Regions from separate parts of the Rhizorhabdus sp. GW822-FHT03C02 genome, predicted to be linked through region 2. Evidence: riboswitches for the same ligand, from Rfam matches in the RefSeq annotation. Region 2 holds a riboswitch; each other region holds the start of a gene.
What was found. A riboswitch is a leader RNA that binds a small molecule or an ion and turns the genes downstream of it on or off. The one in region 2 is predicted to bind cobalamin.

Region 1: another riboswitch for cobalamin. It lies ahead of AC1RM6_RS23525 (DUF1636 domain-containing protein); the one in region 2 lies ahead of AC1RM6_RS26285 (TonB-dependent receptor).
Region 3: another riboswitch for cobalamin. It lies ahead of AC1RM6_RS20560 (ferredoxin-like domain-containing protein); the one in region 2 lies ahead of AC1RM6_RS26285 (TonB-dependent receptor).

Annotation. Positions count from the first base shown of each region.
Region 1 is NZ_JBXANN010000011.1:201,445-206,860, reverse strand. It holds gene AC1RM6_RS23540 (cobyrinic acid a,c-diamide synthase CobB) at 1-982, shown strand, start outside; gene pdxR (MocR-like pyridoxine biosynthesis transcription factor PdxR) at 1,152-2,597, opposite strand; gene AC1RM6_RS23530 (pyridoxamine 5'-phosphate oxidase family protein) at 2,677-3,339, shown strand; cobalamin riboswitch at 3,501-3,690, shown strand; gene AC1RM6_RS23525 (DUF1636 domain-containing protein) at 3,887-4,294, shown strand; gene cobT (nicotinate-nucleotide--dimethylbenzimidazole phosphoribosyltransferase) at 4,291-5,325, shown strand; gene AC1RM6_RS23515 (histidine phosphatase family protein) at 5,322-5,416, shown strand, end outside.
Region 2 is NZ_JBXANN010000014.1:135,555-140,970, reverse strand. It holds gene AC1RM6_RS26290 (eCIS core domain-containing protein) at 1-725, opposite strand, end outside; gene AC1RM6_RS26285 (TonB-dependent receptor) at 874-2,952, opposite strand; cobalamin riboswitch at 3,129-3,373, opposite strand; gene AC1RM6_RS26280 (TonB-dependent receptor) at 3,532-5,416, opposite strand, start outside.
Region 3 is NZ_JBXANN010000009.1:35,736-41,151, forward strand. It holds gene cobI (precorrin-2 C(20)-methyltransferase) at 1-92, opposite strand, end outside; gene AC1RM6_RS20555 (precorrin-8X methylmutase) at 89-718, opposite strand; gene AC1RM6_RS20560 (ferredoxin-like domain-containing protein) at 708-1,790, opposite strand; cobalamin riboswitch at 1,968-2,178, opposite strand; gene AC1RM6_RS20565 (methyl-accepting chemotaxis protein) at 2,265-4,031, opposite strand; gene AC1RM6_RS20570 (carbohydrate porin) at 4,228-5,352, shown strand.

The DNA of each region.
Region 1 (5,416 bases), on a different contig from region 2:
CGCCGATGTCGCACGGCTGGTCGACTGGCCGGTGCTGCTGGTGGTCGACGCCGCCTCCGCCGCCCAGTCGGTCGCAGCGGTCGCCCATGGCTGCGCGAGCTTTCCCGGCGCGCCGCGGATCGCCGGGGTCGTCGCCAACAATATCGCCAGCGCACGCCATGCGGCGATGGTCGAGGACGGCTTCGCGCGGATCGACCTGAAGCTGCTCGGGCTGATCGGCCGCGAGGAACGGCTCGTGCTGCCGTCGCGCCATCTGGGCTTGGTCCAGGCCGCGGAAACCGACGATCTCGACGCGCGGATCGATGCGATCGCCGACCGGGTCGCCGCCGGCTGCGACCTCGTGGCGATCCGCGCGGCGGCCGGCGCCACCCGGCCCGCGCCGCTGCCGCATGCGCCGATCACGCCGCCCGGACAGCGCATCGCGATCGCGCGCGATGCCGCCTTCGGTTTCCTCTACCCGCATCTGGTGGCGGGCTGGCGCGCGGCGGGGGCCGAACTGCATTTCTTCTCCCCGCTCGCCGACGAGGCCCCGCCCGGCGATTGCGACGCGTGCTGGCTCCCCGGCGGCTATCCCGAGCTTCATGCCGGCCGGCTTGCCGCCAACCGGCACTTCCTCGACGGCCTGCGCGGCTTCGCCGAACGGGCGCCGGTCCATGGCGAGTGCGGCGGCTATATGGTGCTCGGCCGCTCGATCGAGGACCGCGACGGCCGCACCCATGAGATGGCCGGGCTGCTACCGATCGCGACGAGCATCGCCCGCCCGAAGATGGTGCTGGGCTACAGGCGCGCCCGCTTCCGCACCGACACCGGCTTTGCACAGCCGGGCATCGAATATTTCGGGCATGAATATCATCATGCGACGATCGACGCCGAGGCCGGCGAACCGCTGGCCGACATGGCCGATGCCGAAGGGCGGCCATTGGCGCCCGCGGGTCATCGGGTCGGCCGGGTCACGGGGGGCTTCTTCCACCTGATCGCGTGATGATCGGAGGCATGCCAGCAGGCTTAGTTTTGAACCGTTCGTGTCGAGCGTAGTCGAGACACCTCGCGGTGGTGGAGCGCACCTGCGGCGCGCTCGACTTCGCTCGACACGAACGGAGAAGAGAGTCAGCTATTTCGCCTGGTGGTGTTGACCGTCCAATTGTTGACCATCACCGCAGCCCCAGTGCCGCCGCCAGCGCCAGCGCGAAACGGTCCACCGCCGCCGCGTCGGCACTCGCGAAACCGACGAGCAGTCCCGACAGCGGCGGGCCGAGGCTCATCCCCGACAGGAACGGCACGCTATAGCCCGCCGCCGCCAGCCGGGCCGCGACCGCGGCATCGTCGACCGCGGGATCGAATCGGATCGGCAGTTGCAGCCCGCCGAGCGGCGGGGCGATCGTCACCGCGCCGCCGCAATGCGCAGCGATCGCCGCGGCCAGCGCGTCGGCGCGGGCCTGGTAGACGCCGCTGATCCGGTTGAGATGCGCGCGATACTGGCCGCCATCGATGAAGTCGGCGAAGGCGGCCTGGGCATGGACGTTGACGAGCAGGCCGAGATTGCGCTGCACTTCGACCAGCCGTGCGGCCAGCGCCGACGGCACCGCCAGCCATGCCATGCGCAGCCCGGGCAGCAGCGACTTGGCGACGGTGCCGATATAGACGACCTCGCCCGCCTCCCCCAGCGCATGGAGCGCGGGGATCGGGCGGCCGCTCCACAGAAACTCGCTGTCATAATCATCCTCGATCACGATCGCGCCATGACGGCGGGCCGCGGCGAGCAGGGCGGTGCGCCGCGCGAGACTCATCCGCACGCCCGTAGGATATTGGTGCGATGGGGTGGTGTAGATCAGCCGCGGCACGCTCGTCATCGCGGCGATGTCGGCGCCGTCGGCATCGACCGGCATCGGATCAAGCGTCATCCCCGGAAAGGCCGCGCGTGCGCCGAGATAGCCCGGATCCTCGATCCACACCGTCTCGCGCGGATCGGCGAGCGCCTGCCCGAGCATCGCCAGCGCCGACTGCACCGTCGGCACCACCAGCAACTGGTCGGGCTTCACCACCACGCCGCGCGCCTCGGCGAGATAGCGGGCGAGCGCGGCGCGCAGAACCGGCAGGCCGTCGCCATGGTCGTAGAGCATCGCCTTGCCGTCGAGCATCCGCGTCGCCCGGCGCAACGCGCGCGCCCACAGATCGCGCGGGAACAGCGCGACATCGGGCTGGCCCGGCCGCATCGCTCCACCGGTACCGGCATAGGCCAGGGCATGGCGATCGGCCGCGAGCGCGGTGCCGCGCGCCGACAGGCTTATCTCGACGGGCTGCGACGTGGGTGCGGTCCGCAACGCCGGCGCCTGCGCACGCAGCATCGGCGCCGCGCCCGCGCCGACATCGACGATCGCTTCACCGCGCAGCAACTCGTACGCGGCGGTCACCGTATTGCGTGACACGGCGAGCGCGCCGGCCAATGCGCGCGACGATGGCAACGGGCCAGGGGTGGCGATCCGACCGCTACGTGCGCCGTCGCGGATCTGGCGATAGATCTGCTCGGCGAGCGGGACGCGCGATCCGCGCGCGAGGTTGATCCATCCGGCGAGCGGCGATCCGGCAGACACTGGCACCTCGCAATTTCCAAAAGCTGATCTTTGACCAGACCAGTCGCTGAGGCAAGAGGCGCGGATCGCCAACAGGAGCCCGACCATGACCGCGCGTCCCGATCATCTGCCCCGCTACGCCATCGCCCGTCAGCAGCGCCGCGCGCGCTATGACGAGGCGACCGTCCACGCGATCCTCGACCAGGGGCTGGTCGCGCATGTCGGCTTCGTCGCGTCGGACCGGCCGATGGTGATGCCGATGGCCTATGGCCGCGACGGGTCGACGCTCTACATCCATGGCGCCAGCACGACGCGGATCATCAAGGGGGTCGCCGAGGCGATGCCGGTCTGCCTGACGGTGACGCTGGTCGACGGCATCGTCGTCGCGCGATCGGCCTTCCACCATTCGATGAACTATCGCAGCGTGGTCGTGCATGGCAGCGCGCGCCATGTCACCGACGCCGACGAGCATGACCATGCGCTGCGGATCATCACCGAGCATCTGCTGCCGGGCCGCTGGGACGAGGTGCGCCCGATGCTGGCCAAGGAGCGCAAGGCGACGGGGGTGCTGGCGCTGCCGATCGAGGCCGCGTCGGCGAAGGTCCGCGACGGCGCCCCGATCGACGACGACGAGGATTATGCGACGCCGTTCTGGGCGGGCATCGTCCCCGTCACCACCGCGCTCGGCCGTCCGGTCGACGACAACCGGATCGTCGAGGGCACCCCGCTGCCCGCCTCGCTGGCCGCCGCGCGGCGCAAGTTCGCGTAGCGGATGGCCGGAAATGTTGATCCGTTCGTGTCGAGCGTAGTCGAGACACCCCGCGGTGGTGGAGCGTGTCTCGACTACGCTCGACACGAACGGAAATAGGGCGAACCGTTTCGACCAGGAACGCCCCGCGTCGCCCCTTGATCGGCCGGGCCAAAGCCCCTACCCCGCCGCGTGCGACAGGTTCCCCGGAAGGGGATCAAAAGGGAATGGGGTCTGAAGCCCCGGCTGCCCCTGCAACTGTGAGCGGTGAGCCATCGGGCCATATGCCATTGGGACGCCATGTCCTGAGAAGGCGGCCCGAACCGGCATCGACCCGCGAGCCAGGAGACCTGCCGGTCGCGGTCGTTCTTCGTCCGGACAGGGTGTGCCGGCCGAACGGGGTTTGACCTCGCGCAACGACAAGGCGCCGTGCGGGCAAGCGCGGATGCGGGGCGGTTCCGCATCGGCACGATCCCGACCGGCAAGATGTCAGATCTGCCGAGGACCGACCAATGGACCCTATGCCTGCCGACCCCCTGTTCGCCCTGCCCGTCCGGCGCGCCTGACGATGCTGCGCAAGGTCGAACCCGGCCCGGCGGTGGTCGCCTGCAACACCTGCCGCCTTTCGGCCGATGCCCGCGACGACGACGAGGGGGTGCGCGGCGGCGCGCGGCTGGTCGAGGCGCTGCACCGGGTCAAGGCCAGCGATCCGCGCTATGACGGGGTCGCGGTGCAGGAAATGCCCTGCCTGTTCGCGTGCACCGAGTTTTGCACGGTCCATCTGCGCGCGCCCGCCAAGGTCGGCTATGTGCTCGGCCGCTTCACCCCCGACGACGAGGCCGCGCAGGCGATCCTCGATTATGCGGTCCATTATGCCGCGTCGGAGCATGGCCGGGTCCCCTTTCGCGACTGGCCGCAAGGCGTCAAAGGCCATTTCATCACCCGTTCCCCTCCCGATGGATATGTTGCCGAATGACCTGTTTTCCGACGATCGCCGCGTTCGAAGCCGCGCTGGCCAGCCTCACCCCGCCCAATGACCGCTCGGTCGCGGCGGCGCGCACGCGCCAGGCCCAGCTCACCAAGCCGGCGGGCTCGCTCGGCCGGCTCGAGGATGTCGCGATCTTCCTGGCCGGCTGGCAGGGCCGCGAACGGCCGGCGATCGCCAGCGGGCGCGCCGCGATCTTCGCGGGCAATCATGGCGTGACCGTCCACGGAGTCAGCGCCTTTCCGGCGGCGGTGACCGCACAGATGGTCGCCAATTTCGAGGCCGGCGGTGCTGCGATCAACGCGCTGGCGGGCGCCGCCGGGCTCGAACTCAAGGTCGTCGCGATCGATCTCGACCGGCCGACCGCCGATTTCACCGTCGCCGCGGCGATGGAGGTCGCCGAATGCCTCGACGCGCTGTCGGCGGGGGCCGAGGTGGTCGAGCCGGGACTCGATCTGCTCGTCGTCGGCGAGATGGGAATCGGCAATTCGACCGCCGCCGCCGCCTTGTGCGCGCGCAGCTTCGGCGGCACCGCCGCCGACTGGGTCGGCCCCGGTACCGGGGTCGATGGCGACGGCATCGGCCGCAAGGTCGCGGTCGTCGACCGCGCGATCGCCTTCCATGCCGATGCGCCGGCGACGCCGTTCGAGACGCTGCGGCGGGTTGGCGGCCGCGAGATCGCGGCGATCGCCGGCGCGGTGGTGCGGGCGCGCCAGCTCGGGGTTCCGGTGGTGCTCGACGGCTTCATCAGCGGATCGGCGGTGGCGCCGCTGAAGGCGCTCCATCCCGGCATCACCGACCATATCCTCGCCGGACATCGATCGGCCGAACCCGGCCATGTCCGGTTGCTCGAACGGCTGGGCCTCGAACCGCTGATCGATCTCGGCATGCGGCTGGGCGAGGGCAGCGGCGCCGCGGTCGCGGTCGCGGTGATCCGCGCGGCGATCGCCGCCCACAACGGCATGGCGACCTTCGCCGAAGCCGGGGTCTCCGACAAGGAAGCGGTGCCGGCAGACGGATGACCGCCTTCCTGCTGCACCTGCTGCGCCACGGCGCGCCCGAGACGCCGGGACGGATGATGGGCCGCACCGATGGCGCGCCGACCCCGGCCGG
Region 2 (5,416 bases):
GGCGCCTTCACGCCGCCATCGCCCTTCGTATAGGTTTCGACCGTCCCCAGCTCATATTCGAAGCCGAGGCTGCGCTGGACGACGCCCGTGCCGCCGCCCAGGTTGATCGCCCGCAGCTGTCGCGGCGCCTCGCCGGTCGACCGGTCGGGGCCGATGCGGGCGGTCAGCTGCCGCGGCGCCGCCTGCAGCGCCCGCGCGCCCATATGGTCGGCCTCGGCCTCGAGGTGCTTGTCGTCGTTGAGCGGGACCCCGGCCGCCATCGTCGCGGTCGGGCGGACCCGGCCCTGCGCCTGCTGGACGACGTGCCACGCCTCGTGCGGCAGATGCTGTTCCTGGCGCGGGGCGAGGTGGATGTCGCGGCCCTGGGCGAAGGCATGGGCATTGAGCTGCGCGGGCTGCGACGAATTATAATGGACCTTCACCGCGTCCATCGACATTCCCGACAGCGCCTCGATCCCCGATTTGAGCTGATGGGGGAGGCCGCCGCGGCTGTGCGGGGCAGGCGGCGGTGCGGCGTTGATCTTCGCATCGGTACCGCGCAGCTCCGCCGCGCGCGGGCCGTTGCCGATATCCTCGGCGAGCTTGCGCTGGGCGGCGACCCGTGGGCTGGCGTTGAGCATGTCCCCGAACGACGACGCGCCGGATCGCTCCGCAGTCGCGCGGCCGGCATGGTCGGCGGTGTCCTGCCGCGCGTCGGGCCGTGCCTGCATCGCATGCTCTGCCATCGCCATCCCCTGCCGTACCGGATCCGCTATGGGTTCGATATCGAACAGGGTATCGGCTTTTGCGCGCCATGTCGAAACAAGATACCGGCGGCCGCGAAGCGCAAAGGGCGGCGAGCGACGGGGCCGCCCGCCACCGTCCTGCCCAGTTCTAGAAGCTGACCCTGGTGCCGAAGCGCAGCGTCCGCGGCTCGACGACCCGGCTCAGCCGGCCGTCGACCGGGCCCGCGGCGTCGAAAGCCGGGATATAGGATTCATATTGATAGGCGATGTCCTTGTCGCGGCTGTTGAGGATATTGAGCACTTCGCCATAAAGTTCGACCCGCGATCGTTTCCACCCGGCGCGGACGTTGACGACGGTGCTGCCCTTGTCGCGGGTGCTGTTGTCCTCGATCAGCGGATAGGGGCCGAGATGGCGCAGCCGCACGCTCGCCTCCCAGCGGTCGAGGACGATCGCCGCGCCGAGCGAGGCGGCGTTCTCGAACGCGTTGGGGATATGGTCGCCATTGTCGTAGCGGGCATGGCTCGCGGTGTAGTTGCCGTCGATCGCCAGCCATTTGGCGGGGCGCCAGAAGGCGACCAGCTCATAGCCATGGCGCTTGCTCGCGCCCGACGGCTCGACCGCGTTGGAATCGCCGACGAACTTCAGTTCGCTGGCGACCGTCAGCCACCACCAGGTCGCGGTCAGGCTGAGCCCGCCATGCTGGTAGCGCGCGCCGAGCTCGCGGCCGGTGCCGCGGACCAGCACCGGCACCGGGGTCTGTTCGTTGACCGCGCCGCGCACGTCGTTCGAATGGAAGCCACGCCCCCAGCTGCCGTAAAGCTCGACCTGCGGGCTCACCGCATAGGCGACCGACGCCTTGGGCGAGACGATCGCGTCATGGCCCTTGCCCTCGCCGAGCGCGGTGGCCGCCGCATCGCGGGCGGCGACGTCATAATGATAATAGTCGCCGCGCAGGCCTCCGGTCAGCCGCAGCCCGGCAAGCGGGGTCCAGGTCGTCTCGGCATAGAGCGCGCCCGACAGCTCGCGCACCCGGAAGGCGCCGAGCGAGTCGACGAAGGCGCGCTGCGCGGTCTGGTAGACCCCGACATTGGCGATGTCGTCATAGCGGTTCTCGGTGCCGATCGTCGCCTGCAACCCGGGGGCGAGATCCCAGTGGCGCTGGCCAGTGGCGCCGAACACCCAGCGCCGGTCGAACTGGCGGATCTGGGCGCTGCTGCCGTCGGGATTGGCGTAGGTCGGGTTCGAATACATCGACCAGTCATAATATTGCGCATAGACATTGCCGCGGCCGTTGGCGCCGTCGAGCGCGACATTGCCGACGAAGCGGGTGGTCTCGCCGCGCGCCGAGGGATCGGGCGAGCAGAAGATGTCCTTGCAGACCGGCGATCCGACGATCCGCTCGGGAATCTGCTCGGTCGGGCGCCAGGTCGCGCGATAGGCGTGGAGCGTCAGATCGAGTTCGCCCGCGCCGGTCGGCACGCTATATTTGCCGAAGCCCGAATAATGGCGGAGATGCTCGGCCTCCTGCCACGGCCCGTCATAGGCCTTGGCCTGCGCGACCAGGGTCAGCGCGCCGCCGCCGATATCCTTGATCGTGCCGCCGGCGGCGACCCGGCGCCAGCCATAGGAGCCGGCCTCGAGCGAGGCCCAGGGCCGGTCATAGCCCTCGACCGTGGTCATATAGGCGGCGCCCGCCAGCGCGAAATCGCCGCCATCGGCGCGGTAGGGGCCTTTGCGGAAATCCTCGCGCGCGACGATCTCGGGGATCAGCCCGTTGAGATCGAGATAGCCCTGGCCATGGCCATGGGTGCGCAGGTTCATCTGCACCCCGTCGATATAGGTGGTGAAGTCCGATCCATGGTCGAGGTTGAAGCCGCGCAGGAAGTATTGATTGGCCTTGCCGCTGCCCGAATGCTGGGCGGCGATCATGCCGGGGACCGCCTCGAGCAGTTCGGCGACCCGCAGCAGCGGCCGCACCAACAGGTCGGCGCCGCTGACCGTGCCTTCGCTCGCCGCATGGGCATGGCCGATCTTGGCCTCGCCGCGCCCGAACACGACGATCTCCTTCTCGGCCTGGCTTCCCGGCTGGGTTTCGCCGGTTGCCGGCGCTGTGGCCGTAGCCGTCGCTTCGTCACGCTCCGCGGCGAGCGCGCTATGCGTCCAGCAGGTCAGTGCCGCCGCGGCGACCAGCCACTGTGCCGGTCGTCCATATCCGATATTCCGCATCATATTTCCCCCGGCGTCGAGCGACATGGGGCAGGGGCGTGCCGTCGATCAACGGTCGGCGCGCGCCGGCGGGCGGACGCCGTCGAGCGCCCGCGGCACGAACCGACGCGGCCCCCGCCTCGGCTTCGTCGCTCAGACGGAGTTCACCGTGCCGCGGCCATCCCCTGGGCCAGGGCAAGAGCGACCAGACGCCGGCAGGTCTCCTGGCTCGCGGGTCGTCGCTCGATGCACGGCCTTCCCAGGCCTCGCAGGATTTAGCGTCCGGCCCAGTGGCTGCCTCCCTCCACCTCGGGAAGGAAGCGATGTGCGTCTCGCTCTCCGCTTACAGTTGCAGGGACAGCCGCGGATTGAGGAGGGCCAGCCTCCCGCACCGCATTCCCTTTCAAGCCCCTCGCGGGGCACCGGCGCGATCTGACGTCCGCCCTGGCGGTTCAACCGCCGACGGACGCGGTGTCGTTACGGAGCCGCCGGGCGATGCGCAAGCCCGTTCGCGTCGCTGTGGCGATGATGGGGAAGGGCATCCCGCATGGCCGCGCGCCATGCGGGATGCCGGTCGCGTTCAGCGGCGGTCGGTACTCTTCACCGCCCGAAACTGTAGCGCAGGCGGAAGCCGTACATGCGGGGTTCGCCGATCAACAGGTCGCCGAGGCCGGCCGAGTTGTAGCCGCCGCCGGTGTTGACCGCATAGACCTTCTTGGTGAGGTTGGTGACGAAGAAGGCGGCGTCGATCGGGGTTCCGCCGACTTTCTCCCAGTTGATGTTGAGGTTCACCAGCGTGCGCGACGGCAGCACCCCGACATTGGCGGGGACGCTGCCATTGGCGATCTGGCGCGAGGTGTAGGTCATCGTGCCGGCGACCGAGAAGCGACCCCAGCTCGCGTCGAGCGGCAGCGTATAGGTGCCGGTCAGCGTCACCTTGTTCCGGGGCGACAAGGTGAACTCGCTGCCCGGCGACACCGTCGGCGCGATCGCGATGAACGGGGTGCCGGCCAGGCTGATGCCGCTGATGTCGATCTCCTTCACCTTGGTGTCGAGATGGGCATAGCCGAGGTCGAAGCGCAGGCTTTCGAACAGGGTCACCGATCCGTCGACCTCGACGCCCCAGATGCGCGACTTGCCGGCGTTGATGATCGCGGCGCCGCCGGCGACGCTGGGCACACCCGAGGTCAGTCCGCCGAACACCTGCTGGTTGCGCAGATTGTTGTAGAAGGCGGCGACGTTGAGATAACCGCTCACCGTTCCGCGGAACGAGGTCTTGCTGCCGATCTCGAACGAGTCGAGATGTTCGGGCTTCCAGGTCTCGAGCCCCGGATTGGTGAAGTTGAGCCCGCCCTGGCGATAGCCGCGCGCATATTTGCCGTAGAACAGCAGGTCGCCGCTCGGCTTGTAATCGAGGTCGATCAGCCAGGTCGGCGCGGTCGACTTGTTGGTCAGCGCGGTCCGGCAGAATTCGGGATCCTGGACGAAGCCGCTGCCATGGCGGAAGGTGTCGGTGCACTGGCGGGTGATGCGCACCCCGGTCGCCGCGTCGAGGAACGAGGCCGGGTTGCGCCCGGTCGGATCGAGCGAGGCGCGGGTGCTGGTGGTGCTGCCGACGATCTTGTCGAACGTGTAGCGGACGCCCGCGGTCACCGCGAAGCGTTCGTCGATATTATAGGTCGCCTGGCTGAACACGCCATGATTGTCGAACGATATCCGGGTCCGCGATTCGGAGATCGAGCCGATCTGCAGCGGGTTCGAGCAGGCGAGATTTTCGGGGCTGGTGCAGTTGAGGAAGATGCCGGTGCGGCCCGAACTGTTGCCGCGCGGGCGGCTGAATTCGAGATAGCCGCCGACCACATAGTTGAGCTTGCCGTCGAGCCCGGTCCCCTGGATCTGGAGTTCCTCGGTGATCGTCGACTGCGACGAGGCGTCCTGGCCGGGGGCGGCATCGAATTCGATATATTTATACGGGGTGCCGGCCGGGGCGGTGAAGGCGAGCAGCGGGTTGATCGTCGCCATGTTGAAGCCGCCCTGCCGCACCCTGAAATTGGTGGTGTAGAGGTCGAAATGGCCGCGCTCGCGGAACTCGCCATAGCTGGCGATATTCTTGATCGTCAGCGTGTCGGTCGCGTTCCAGATGGTGGTGTTGATCACCTGCCACTGGTCGATCTTGAGATAGGGATTGGTGACCGCGGTCTCGACGTCGTAGAGGCTGTCGCCGCGCGCATTCTGGCGGGCGATCTGCTCGCAGGCCGAGGTCGCGGTCAGGCCGCGGGTGCCGGTGGTGGCGTTGGGATCGCACGACACGATCCGCGACGCATAGCCGTTGGTGTCCGACTTGCTGTAATGCGCGATCGTGTAGGTCTGCAGATTGGGCGTCAGGTCGGCGACCGCGCTGAGCCGGAGCGCCAGATAGTTGCGGTCGTTATAGTCCTTCGCGCCGACCCCCGACAGATTGTGCATATAGCCGTCGCGGCCCATC
Region 3 (5,416 bases), on a different contig from region 2:
CGCGCGCCGCGCACCAGCCGGTCGGCGCGCACGCTCATCAGGTCCTGCGCACCCGGGCCCAGGCCGACGCCATGGACGGTGCCGATCGTCATTCGATCGGGCTCGCCAGCGCGTTGATCGCCGCGACGCTGATCGCGCTGCCGCCCATCCGGCCCTCGACGATGCAGCACGGTACCGGCTGCTCGGCCCACAAAGCCGCCTTGGATTCGAGCGCGCCGACGAAGCCGACCGGGCAGCCGATGATCGCCGCCGGCCGGGGGCAGGCGGGGTCCTCGAGCATGTTGAGCAGATGGAACAAAGCGGTCGGGGCGTTGCCGATCGCGACCAGCGCGCCGGCGAGATGCGGCCGCCACAGTTCGAGCGCGGCGGCCGATCGGGTGTTCGCCATCGTCCGCGCCAGTTCGGGCACAGCAGGATCGTGAAGGGTGCAGATCACCGCATTGGCGGCGGGCAGCCGGGCGCGGGTCACGCCCTCGCTCACCATCCGCGCGTCGCACAATATCGGCGCGCCCGCCTTCAGCGCGTCGCTCGCGGCGGCCGCGAAGTCGGGGGAGAAGCGGATGTGCGCGGCGAGCTCGACGAGACCGGCGGCGTGGATCATCCGCACCGCGACCCGCTCCTCGCCCCCGGCGAAGCGCGCGAGGTCGGCTTCGGCGCGGATCGTCGCGAAGGACTGGCGGTAGATCGCGGCGCCGTCCTTCTGATAGTCATGCGGCATCGGGCACTCCGAAATGCGCGGCGATGTCGCCGACGCTCAGGCTGGACAAAATGGCGGGATCGCCGGCGCGGGCGGCATAAGCGAGATCGTAGCGGCCGTCGCGTCCGGTGATCATGACATCGGCGGGCGCGGATCGCGCGCAGCCCTTGGCGCAGCCAGAGACATGCAGCCGCCCGGCGACATAAGGCGCGAGCCGGGTCGCGAGCGCCCGGGTCTCGACCGTCGCCTGCGGGCAGGCCGGCGCGCCGGGGCAGGCGTCGACCCGCATCGACGGATCGGTGCGGTCGACCAGGGGGGCATCGTCTTCGGCGATCAGGATCCGCCAGGGCGTCACCCGAATTGCGCCGGTCACGCCGGGCTTCGCCGCGTCGATCCGGCCGAACGGCAGGCTGATGCCGCGACCGGCCCAGATGCGTGGCGGCGCCGGGCACTGCGATCCGGTCAGCGACGGGGCGAGAGGGGCGGGGTGCCGCGCCATCCGCCCGGTGCCGCTTGCGGCGAACCAGTGGGCGAGCGCGATCAGCGCATCGACGGCGTCGGCGCGGGTGACCGCCAGGCCGGTCGCGCGGCCGTCGGCGCGCAGGATCAGGCCGCCGTCGCTTGCGCGCTCGATCCGGAAATCGGCGGGATCATGGGCCAGCACCGGCGCGGGGCCGGCGTCGATCGCGAAGCCGATCTTGGCGGGGAGGTCGGGCAGTTCGTCGAGCCGCGCGGCGAGCGCCTCGGCGATGCCCGCGCTGTCGTCGCCGGGCTGCCAGTCGGGGGCGACCATGATCGCCCGGCGCGCCTCGCGAACCGGGTCGGGATCGACCAGGCCGAGTTCGACCAGCCGTTCGACCAGCGCCGGCCAGCCGGCTTCGGCGACGCCGCGGATCTGGAGGTTGGCGCGGCTGGTGGCGTCGATCAGGCCGCTGCCGAACCGGATCGCGGCGTCGCACAGCCCGGCCAGCTGGGCGGCGTCGATCCGCGCGAGGCGCGGCCGCACCCGCACCAGCAGCCCGTCGCCCGCGCGCATCGGCCGCCAGGCGGTCGGGCACCAGCCGCGGACGGCAGGACGCGGGGAAGGGGGCACGGCAACTCCATCGACGCCCGGGCGAAGACGGCGGGGCGTGCCGGCGCGAAGGCCGGTCGGGCACGACGACGGGCGGGCGTGGAGACCCGTCGGCGCGCACCGATGCGGCCCCAGCCGCACAGGTTCGTCGCTCAGACGGAGAGGGACCGTGCCATGACCATCCCCTGGACCAAGGCAAGAGCGACCGGTGCGCCGGCAGGTCTCCTGGCTCGCGGGTCAAAGCATGATGCGCGGCCTTCCCAGCAACCTGCCAGTGGCTGCTCCCGTGTCAGGGGAGCGATGCGCATCGCACTCGCCGCTTACAGTTGCAGGGACAGCCGCGGATTTGGGGAAATCCCCGCACCGCATTCCCATTGAAGCCCCTTGCGGGGCACCGGCGCGATCTGCAGCGCGCATAAGCGGGCGGCCGGGCTTTGTCCATGTCGCGCCTGCGATATCGGGGCAGGTGCGAAATTCGGCATATTTTCGGGAAAATCAGGCCGCGAGGCGGTGAGCGGGTGCGGTGCGATATTGTGGCGCGATATCAGGATCTTGCACGGAGCTGATGCGGAAGCGGGCGACCTGGCGGTTCAATCCGTCGGCCTCGCTGGCGAGGCCGCGCGCGGATGCGGTGGCTTCCTCGACCATCGCCGCATTCTGCTGGGTGACCCCGTCCATCTCGCCGACCGCGGCGTTGACCTGCTGGAGGCCCGAGGCCTGCTGCTCGGCGGCCGAGGCGATCGCCTCGACGATCTGGTTGGCCTCGACGATCTGGGTGACGATCCGGCGCAGCGCGTCGCCGGTCTCGCCGACCAGGCTGACCCCGGCGCCGACCTGCTGGCCGCTCGCGGTCACCCGCGCCTTGACGTCCTTGGCGGCGTCGGCCGAGCGCTGGGCGAGCGCACGCACCTCCGAGGCGACCACAGCAAAGCCGCGGCCGGCATCCCCGGCGCGGGCCGCCTCGACCCCGGCGTTGAGCGCGAGCAGATTGGTCTGGAAGGCGATGCCGTCGATCACCGCGATGATCTCCGAGATCTCGTTCGAAGACCGTTCGATCCCGCCCATCGCTTCGACCGCGCGGGCGACGATCTCGCCCGAATGCTCGGCCTCGCTGCGCGCCTTGGCGACGGTGGCGCGGGCACGCAGCGCATCCTCGGCGGTGCGGCGCACGGTGCCGCTGATCTCGTCGAGCGCGGCGGCGGTCTCCTCGAGCGAAGCCGCCTGCTGCTCGGTGCGGCGCGACAGGTCGTCGGAGGCCTGGCTGATGTCGCCGGCGCCGTTGGTGATCTCGCGCGCGGCGGCGGTGACCTCGGTGATGGTGAGCTGGAGCGCGTCGAGCGCGCCGTTGAAATCGGTCTTGAGCCGCGCGAACGGCCCGGTCAGATCGGCGTCGATCCGCGACACCAGGTCGCCCTGCGCCAGCCGCGACAGCGCCTCGCCGACGCTCGACACCAGCATGTCGGCCTGCTCGCTGGTCGCGCGGCCCGCCGCGGCGAGCTGGTCGCGGAACTGGAGGGTCGCCGAGGCGAGCTGGCCGAGTTCGTCGCGGCGGCCGGTCGCCGGCACCTGGACGTCGAAGTCGCCCGTGGTCATCCGCCGGATCGCCGCGACCAGCGTCGTCAGCGGCGCGACGACATGGCGGCGGCACAACAGGCCGAGCAGCGCGACCATCAGCAGCGACAGCCCCATCGCGGTCATGATCGCGATCTCGGCGGTGTCGGAGGCGCGCACCGACGCCGCGCGCACCATCTCGACATGCGCCTCGATCGCGTCGGACACGCCGCTCATCTTGCCCTCGAGCGCCTCGAAGCGCTCGATGAAGCGCGGCAGCAGCGCACGCGCCTTCGCCGGATCGGTCTGCGCCGCGCTGCGGATCTGCCCGGCCATGTCGATATAGTCGTTGACCTCGGCGTCGATCGCGCCGGCGGCATCGCGCACCGTCGCCGAGGCCGGGGTGGTCTTGTCGATCGCGATATCGTCGCGCAGCGTCTTGGCATGTTCGTCGAGCGCCTTGCCGGCCTCGGCGAGGCCGGCACCGCCGTCGGCGGCGGCCTGGAGCAGCGCCAGGCCGTCGGCGCGGATCGCGTCGTGCATCATGTCGGCGGTCATATGGTTGCGCAGCAGCTGCGACGCCTCGCTGATCCGCACGAGGGATGCCGCCTGTTCGCGGCTGACCCAGATGCTCACCCCGCCGGCGCCGAGCATCAGCAGCAGGATCAGTCCGATTGCCGCCATCGTCATGCGATTCAGGGATGAAGTCATGGGTCGCTCTCCGTTCGATCCACGACAGTAATGGTAGCCCGTAAAATAAGGATGAATCGGGCGAATCGATGGAATTGGCGGATTTCCGCGAACCGCAAAATATTAGTCTTTTGGCGATAGTCTGGAGGAAATAATCGAGTGGTGTAGTGTCATGCGTAAACAAGCTTTTGCAACGATTGCATTTTCGGCGGCTGCAATGGCGACCGCCCCGGCCCGGGCCGAGGAGGCGGCGACGCCGCCCCCGGTCGACCTGCATATTGGCTATGTCGCCGATCTGGTGCGGGCGATGCCGAGCGACGCCCGCGACAAGAGCTATTATCTCGACAATCTCGACGTCACCGCCGATCTCGATTTCGCGCGGCTGCTCGGCTGGTCGGGCGGCACCGGCCATGTCCATCTGCTCAACAATCTCGGCGGCATGCCGAACGACGGCGCGGGCACCCTCCAGGGCGTCGACAATATCGAGGTCGCGAGCCAGCGGCTGCGGGTGTTCGAGGCGTGGGTCGAACAGGCGATCGGCAGCCGGTCGAGCCTGCGGGTCGGGCTCTACGACCTCAACAGCGAATTCTATTCGAACGAGGCCGCCGGGCTGCTGATCGCGCCGGCGTTCGGGGTCGGATCGGAGATCGCCGCGACCGGCACCAACGGCCCGTCGATCTTCCCGTCGAGCGCGCTCGCGATCCGCTTCGACACGAAGCTGTCGGGCAATGTCTATGCGCGCGCGGCGGTGCTCAACGCCAATGCCAGCACGATCGGCGACGCGCATGGGGTCGATTTCAGCTTCGACCATGGCGCGCTGGTGATCGGCGAGGCCGGGTTCGAGAAGCGCACCAAGGTCGCCGCCGGCGTGTGGAGCTATACCAAGCGCCAGGACGATCTGCGCGATCTGGCCCCCGACCTGACCCCGCGCCGCCGCGGCGCGCACGGCGCCTATGCGATCGTCCAGGCGCCGCTCAGGCGCGGGGCGGGGCCGAAGCTCGACGGTTTCGTCCGGGTCGGTGTCTCCGACGGCAAGACCACCGCGTTCCGTGGCGGCTGGCAGGCGGGCGTTCAGGTTGCGCGCTTCGTGCCCGGCCGCCCCGACGCGCAGCTCTCGTTCGGCGCCAACCAGGCCTATCTGTCGAACCGCTACCGTGCCAATCTGCGCGACGCGGGCATTGCGCCCAAACATGCCGAGAGCGCGATCGAACTGACCTATGCCGACCAGCTGCTGCCGGGCTTCACGGTGCAGCCCGATTTCCAGTTGATCTTCGATCCGGCCGGCGAGCGCGGGCGGCGAAGCGCCAAGGTGGTGAGCCTGCGGCTGCGCTACGAGCGGTAGGGGCGGGCTAACCGGATCGGTTGCTGCTGGGCTAAGTTCGATAACCAAATCCGTCATGCTGAAC